Linked DNA regions of Streptomyces venezuelae. The protein of the gene in region 2 binds, or shares a complex with, the protein of the main gene of each other region. Links are inferred from orthologs where the notes say so. Each region holds a gene or a part of one and is shown on either strand. Other genes may lie near its edges.

The links. The genes of interacting proteins can lie anywhere in the genome.
Region 1: the proteins of secA (region 2) and secY are in contact, whole or in part, in a crystal structure (PDB 3DIN), measured with the Thermotoga maritima proteins. The link is inferred for Streptomyces venezuelae from one-to-one orthologs. Residues at the interface, in WP_004082002.1 of Thermotoga maritima: Glu261, Ala262, Arg263, Lys300, Ala301, Arg302, Thr303, Ile304, Ile305, Leu323, Tyr324, Asp325, Pro326, Val329, Ser330, Tyr333, Ile336, Lys340, Phe345, Val349, Glu363, Phe364, Tyr374, Ser375, Gly376, Gly377, Glu393, Ile395, Thr482, Ser483; in WP_004081795.1 of Thermotoga maritima: Glu108, Gly109, Glu110, Glu111, Ala236, Glu237, Arg238, Arg239, Ile240, Thr241, Ile242, Gln243, Tyr244, Ala245, Arg246, Arg247, Val248, Thr249, Gly250, Arg251, Arg252, Val253, Tyr254, Gly256, Ala257, Ser258, Thr259, Tyr260, Leu261, Pro262.

What each region holds. Positions count from the first base shown.
Region 1 is NZ_CP029189.1:4,469,101-4,472,114, reverse strand. The notes cover bases 10-2,956. They hold secY (preprotein translocase subunit SecY), read right to left. Parts: upstream 2,167-2,956; coding sequence 853-2,166; downstream 10-852. Other genes in these bases: rpmD (50S ribosomal protein L30), read right to left, coding at 2,812-2,956; rplO (50S ribosomal protein L15), read right to left, coding at 2,354-2,809; DEJ51_RS19945 (adenylate kinase), read right to left, coding at 206-853; map (type I methionyl aminopeptidase), read right to left, coding at 10-43. Outside these bases: more of map, read right to left, coding at 1-9; more of rpmD, read right to left, coding at 2,957-2,994; rpsE (30S ribosomal protein S5), read right to left, coding at 2,994-3,014. UniProt on the Escherichia coli protein: The central subunit of the protein translocation channel SecYEG. Consists of two halves formed by TMs 1-5 and 6-10.
Region 2 is NZ_CP029189.1:2,894,291-2,897,734, reverse strand. Bases 61-3,437 are described here. They hold secA (preprotein translocase subunit SecA), read left to right. Parts: upstream 61-438; coding sequence 439-3,237; downstream 3,238-3,437. Other genes in these bases: DEJ51_RS12485 (GNAT family N-acetyltransferase), read right to left, coding at 61-198. Also shown: more of DEJ51_RS12485, read right to left, coding at 1-60. UniProt on the Escherichia coli protein: Required for protein export, interacts with the SecYEG preprotein conducting channel.

The sequences.
Region 1 (3,014 bases), 1.6 Mb from region 2 along the record:
CGCGCATCTTCGCGATCTGCTCGGGGGTCTTGATCTGGACCATGGGAAATGCCTGCCCTTCCGTGCGGCTGAACCGCCGCCGCTCTCGCGGAGGTGGTTGCTCTCCGCTGTGGTTCCTCAATTATTGGCCGAGGTCGCCGTCCTACGCCTCATGCAGACGGCCGCGGCGTCTCCAGGACACCGCGGCCGTAGGCACGAACGCGTACTACTTCTTGAGCGCGTCCATCGCGCGCCTGGTGACGTCCGCGACCTCACCGAGGGCGGGGATGGTCACCAGCAGGCCCTGGGCCTTGTAGTAGTCGATGATCGGCTCGGTCTGCGTGTGGTAGACCTCCAGCCGGTTGCGGACCGTGGCCTCGGAGTCGTCGCCGCGCTGGTAGAGCTCGCCACCGCAGGTGTCGCAGACGCCCTCGGCCTTGGCCGGGGCGTACGTCACGTGGAAGACGTGCGAGGAGTCGTTGCGGCAGATCCGCCGACCGGCGATCCGCTTGACGACCTCCTCCTCCTCGACCTCCAGGTCGAGGACGGCGTCGAGCTTCATGCCCTCGGCCTGGAGCATCACGTCGAGCGCCTCGGCCTGCGAGACGTTGCGCGGGAAACCGTCGAGCAGGAAGCCGTTCACGGCGTCCGGCTGTTCCATGCGGTCCTTCGCCATGCCGATGGTCACCTCGTCGGGAACCAGGTCGCCGGCGTCCATGTACGCCTTCGCCTGCTTGCCCAGCTCGGTGCCCTGGCTGATGTTGGCCCGGAACAGGTCACCCGTGGAGATGTGCGGAATCGACAGGTTCTTGGCAAGGAACGCAGCCTGCGTTCCCTTGCCCGCACCGGGCGGTCCAACGAGGACGATTCGCATCAGCGGAGGAACCCTTCGTAATTACGCTGCTGGAGCTGGCTCTCGATCTGCTTCACGGTTTCCAGACCCACACCCACGATGATCAGGATGCTCGTCCCGCCGAACGGGAAGTTCTGGTTCGCTCCGAAGCCGGCCAACGCCATCGTCGGCACAAGAGCGATGAGACCCAGGTACAGCGACCCCGGCCAGGTGATCCGGTTGAGTACGTAGCTGAGGTACTCGGCGGTGGGCCGACCGGCGCGGATGCCCGGGATGAACCCACCATACTTCTTCATGTTGTCTGCAACTTCCTCGGGGTTGAACGAGATCGCCACGTAGAAGAACGCGAAGAAGACGATCAGGAGGAAGTAGGCGGCGATGTAGTACGGGTGGTCGCCCTTGACGAAGTGCTTCTGGATCCAGGTGGCCCAGCCCGCCTGGGACCCGCTGAACTGCACGACCAGCGCCGGGATGTACAGCAGCGACGAGGCGAAGATGACGGGGATGATGCCCGCCTGGTTCACCTTGAGCGGGATGTAGGTCGAGGTGCCGCCGTACGCACGGCGACCGATCATGCGCTTCGCGTACTGGACCGGGATCCGGCGCTGCGCCTGCTCGACGAAGACCACCAGGCACACCATCGCGAGGCCGACCAGGATGACCACGCCGAACTCGACCCAGCCGTCCGCGATCTTGCCCTGGAGCTTGATCTGCCAGAGGGCGCCGATGAAGCCGGCCGCGATCGAGATGAACATGAGGATCGACATGCCGTTGCCGATGCCGCGGTCGGTGATGAGCTCACCGAGCCACATGACGACGCAGGTACCGGCGGTCATGGTGACCACCATGACGACCGTCGTGAAGATCGAGCGGTCGGGAACGATCTCGCTGGCGGCCTGGCAGCCCTGGAACAGGGCACCGGTGCGGGCCGTGGCGACGAGGCCCGTACCCTGCAGGATCGCGAGCGCGACCGTCAGATAGCGCGTGTACTGGGTGATCTTCGCCGTGCCGGACTGGCCCTCTTTCTTGAGGGTCTCCAGCTTCGGGATGACCACGGTCAGCAGCTGCAGAATGATGCTCGCCGTGATGTAGGGCATGATGCCGAGCGCGAAGATCGTGATCTGCAGCAGCGCGCCGCCGCTGAACATGTTGACCAGGCCGAACAGCCCATTGCTGCTGCCTGCCTGCTCGACACAGATCTGAACGTTCTTGTAGCTCACGCCGGGTACCGGAACATGGGACCCGAGCCGGAACAGCACGATGATGCCGAGCGTGAAGAGCAGCTTCTTGCGCAGGTCGGGCGTCTTGAACGCCCGGGCGAACGCGGTGAGCACGGTGCCTCCTGCGACCCCCGCGCTACTGCGTCAGAGGTGACGGTCTGAGGGATCGACGAATACGACAAAGCAAAGGTGCACGCCACCTTACCGGCGAGTGTGCCTTCCGTGGAACGACCGACCGGGGATGCCCCATATGTGAGGCATCCCCGGTCGGGTTTCGAGCTATTCAGCCACTGAAATCGTCTTAGACGAGCTCGGTGACGGTGCCGCCGGCAGCGGCAATCTTCTCCTTGGCGGAGGCGGAGACGGCGTCAACCGAAACCTGCAGCGCCACGGAGATCTCGCCCTGGCCCAGGACCTTGACGAGGCTGTTCTTGCGAACCGCGCCCTTGGCGACCAGGTCGGCCACCGTGACTTCTCCACCCTCGGGGTAGAGGGCGCCGAGCTTGTCCAGGTTGACAACCTGGAACTCGGTGCGGAACGGGTTCTTGAAGCCCTTGAGCTTCGGCAGGCGCATGTGGAGGGGCATCTGCCCACCCTCGAAGCGCTGCGGGATCTGGTAACGGGCCTTCTGGCCCTTCGTACCACGACCGGCCGTCTTACCCTTCGACGCCTCACCACGACCGACACGGGTCTTCGCGGTCTTGGCGCCGGGGGCGGGACGGAGGTTGTGGGCCTTCAGCGGGCTGTTCTCAGCCATGATTAGTCAACCTCCTCAACCGTCACGAGGTGGCGGACGGTGTGAACCATTCCGCGGAACTCGGGGCGGTCCTCCTTGACGACGACGTCGTTCAGGCGCTTGAGCCCGAGCGAACGCAGCGTGTCGCGGTGGTTCTGCTTGCTGCCGATGTACGACTTCGTCTGCGTGATCTTGAGGCGAGCCATTACGCACCCGCCCCGGCACG
Region 2 (3,444 bases):
GAAGGCGGTGCCGTTGCGCCAGCCGTTCGGCGCGGTCTCGGTCACCCAGGTGTGCGCGTCCGCGCGTACGTAGGGGGACGGGACCAGCGTCCAGCGCTGGATGTCGGGGTCCTGCGCGGCGGCGTACACCTCGGCCTCGTCCGCGGGGACGAAAGGCCGCAATACCAGTCGGTCCGTGCTGAGTGTCTTCGGCTCCATGGACGAATTCTGCTGCCGGGCCGGTATCCGGGGCGAACAATTTCCGGTGATCCCTCAGGGCGGTGCGGCACCTTCGGTGTCCCCCGTACGTTCTCAATCCGGGCACCCGTGCCCTCACGGGAACGGCGGACCTCCCGACGCGGCCACGTCCTCGCTTACGATGGCCGTTGCGGTGGGGCCCACCTGCCGTGCCCGTGTACGTACAGTGCCCAGGCCCGACCGGCAAGGAGACAAACCTCGGTGTCCGTCTTCAACAAGCTCATGCGTGCAGGCGAAGGCAAGATCCTGCGCAAACTGCACCGCATCGCGGACCAGGTCAACTCCATCGAAGAGGACTTCGTCAACCTCTCCGACGCCGAGTTGCGTGCGCTCACGGACGAGTACAAGCAGCGTTTCCAGGACGGCGAGAGCCTGGACGACCTGCTGCCCGAGGCCTTCGCGACCGTACGCGAGGCCGCGAAGCGCGTCCTCGGCCAGCGGCACTACGACGTCCAGATCATGGGTGGAGCGGCGCTGCACCTCGGTTATGTGGCCGAGATGAAGACCGGTGAGGGCAAGACCCTCGTCGGCACGCTGCCCGCGTACCTGAACGCGCTGTCCGGCAAGGGCGTCCACCTGATCACGGTGAACGACTACCTCGCCGAGCGCGACTCCGAGCTGATGGGCCGGGTGCACAAGTTCCTCGGCCTGGAGGTCGGCTGCATCCTGGCGAACATGTCGCCCGCGCAGCGCCGCGAGCAGTACGGCTGTGACATCACCTACGGCACGAACAACGAGTTCGGCTTCGACTACCTGCGCGACAACATGGCGTGGTCCCAGGACGAGCTCGTCCAGCGCGGCCACAACTTCGCCGTGGTAGACGAGGTCGACTCGATCCTCGTCGACGAGGCCCGTACCCCGCTGATCATCTCCGGCCCCGCCGACCAGGCCACGAAGTGGTACGGCGACTTCGCGAAGCTGGTGACCCGCCTGACCAAGGGCGAGGCCGGCCAGCCGCTGAAGGGCATCGAGGAGACCGGCGACTACGAGGTCGACGAGAAGAAGCGCACCGTCGCCATCCACGAGTCCGGCGTCGCCAAGGTCGAGGACTGGCTCGGCATCGAGAACCTCTACGAGTCGGTGAACACCCCGCTCGTCGGTTACCTCAACAACGCGATCAAGGCCAAGGAACTCTTCAAGGCCGACAAGGACTACGTCGTCATCGACGGCGAAGTCATGATCGTCGACGAGCACACCGGCCGTATCCTCGCCGGCCGCCGCTACAACGAGGGCATGCACCAGGCGATCGAGGCGAAGGAAGGGGTGGACATCAAGGACGAGAACCAGACCCTCGCCACGATCACCCTGCAGAACTTCTTCCGCCTCTACTCGAAGCTGTCCGGCATGACCGGTACGGCCATGACCGAGGCCGCCGAGTTCCACCAGATCTACAAGCTCGGTGTCGTCCCGATCCCGACCAACCGCGGAATGGTCCGCAAGGACCAGCCGGACCTGATCTACCGGACCGAGGTCGCGAAGTTCGCCGCCGTCGTCGACGACATCGCGGAGAAGCACGAGAAGGGCCAGCCGATCCTCGTCGGTACGACGTCGGTCGAGAAGTCCGAGTACCTCTCCCAGCAGCTCTCCAAGCGCGGCATCCCGCACGAGGTGCTCAACGCCAAGCAGCACGACCGTGAGGCGACGATCGTCGCCCAGGCCGGCCGCCGGGGCGCGGTCACGGTCGCCACGAACATGGCCGGCCGCGGTACCGACATCAAGCTCGGCGGCAACCCGGACGACCTGGCCGAGGCCGAGCTGCGCCAGCAGGGGCTGGACCCGGAGGAGCACATCGAGGAGTGGGCGCACGCCCTCCCGTCGGCGCTCACCCGGGCCGAGGCCGCGGTGAAGGCGGAGTTCGAGGAGGTCAAGGAGCTCGGCGGGCTGTATGTGCTGGGCACCGAGCGCCACGAGTCGCGCCGCATCGACAACCAGCTGCGCGGCCGTTCCGGCCGACAGGGCGACCCGGGCGAGTCCCGCTTCTACCTGTCGCTGGGCGACGACCTGATGCGCCTGTTCAAGGCCCAGATGGTCGAGCGCGTCATGGCGATGGCGAACGTCCCGGACGACGTGCCGATCGAGAACAAGATGGTGACGCGCGCGATCGCGTCGGCCCAGTCGCAGGTGGAGACCCAGAACTTCGAGACGCGCAAGAACGTCCTGAAGTACGACGAGGTCCTCAACAACCAGCGTGAGGTCATCTACGGCGAGCGCCGCCGCGTCCTGGAGGGCGAGGACCTGCAGGAGCAGGTGCGCCACATGATGGACGACACCATCGACGCGTACATCGCGGCCGAGACGGTCGAGGGCTTCGCCGAGGAGTGGGACCTGGAGCGCCTGTGGGGCGCCTTCCGGCAGCTCTACCCGGTGAAGGTCACCATCGAGGAGCTGGAGGAGGCCGCGGGCGACCGTGCGGGCATCACCGCCGAGTTCATCGCGGAGTCCGTCAAGGACGACATCCACGAGCAGTACGAGACGCGTGAGAAGACGCTCGGCTCCGAGATCATGCGTGAGCTGGAGCGGCGCGTGGTCCTGTCGGTGCTCGACCGCAAGTGGCGCGAGCACCTGTACGAGATGGACTACCTGCAGGAGGGCATCGGCCTGCGTGCGATGGCCCAGAAGGACCCGCTGGTCGAGTACCAGCGCGAGGGCTTCGACATGTTCAACGCCATGCAGGAAGGCATCAAGGAGGAGTCCGTCGGCTACCTGTTCAACCTGGAGGTCCAGGTCGAGCAGCAGGTCGAGGAGCTTCCCGTGCAGGACGCGGCGCCGTCGCTGACGAAGGAGCCCGCGGGGGCGCGTCCGGAGATCCGGGCCAAGGGGCTGGACGCTCCGCAGCGGCCGGACCGGCTGCACTTCTCCGCCCCGACGGTGGACGGGGAGGGCGGTGTCATCGAGGGCGACTTCGACAGTGACTCCGCCGGCGGTGAGGGTGACGGGATGACGCGGGCGGAGCGGCGCAAGGCGCAGAAGGCCGCGGGCGGGCGTCGCCGGAAGAAGTAACCCGCCGCCGGGTTGAGGCATGCGGCCGGGGCCGGACACCGTGGGGTGTCCGGCCCCGGCCGCGTTGTGTGGTGCCGGTGCCGGTGCCGGTGCCGGTGCCGGTGGTTGTGCCGGTGCCGTGGGTGCGGCGCCGTTGCCGGGGGCGCTGCCCCCGGACCCCCGCGCCTCAAACGCCGGCGGGGCTGAAGGGGCGCCTCAGACGCCGGC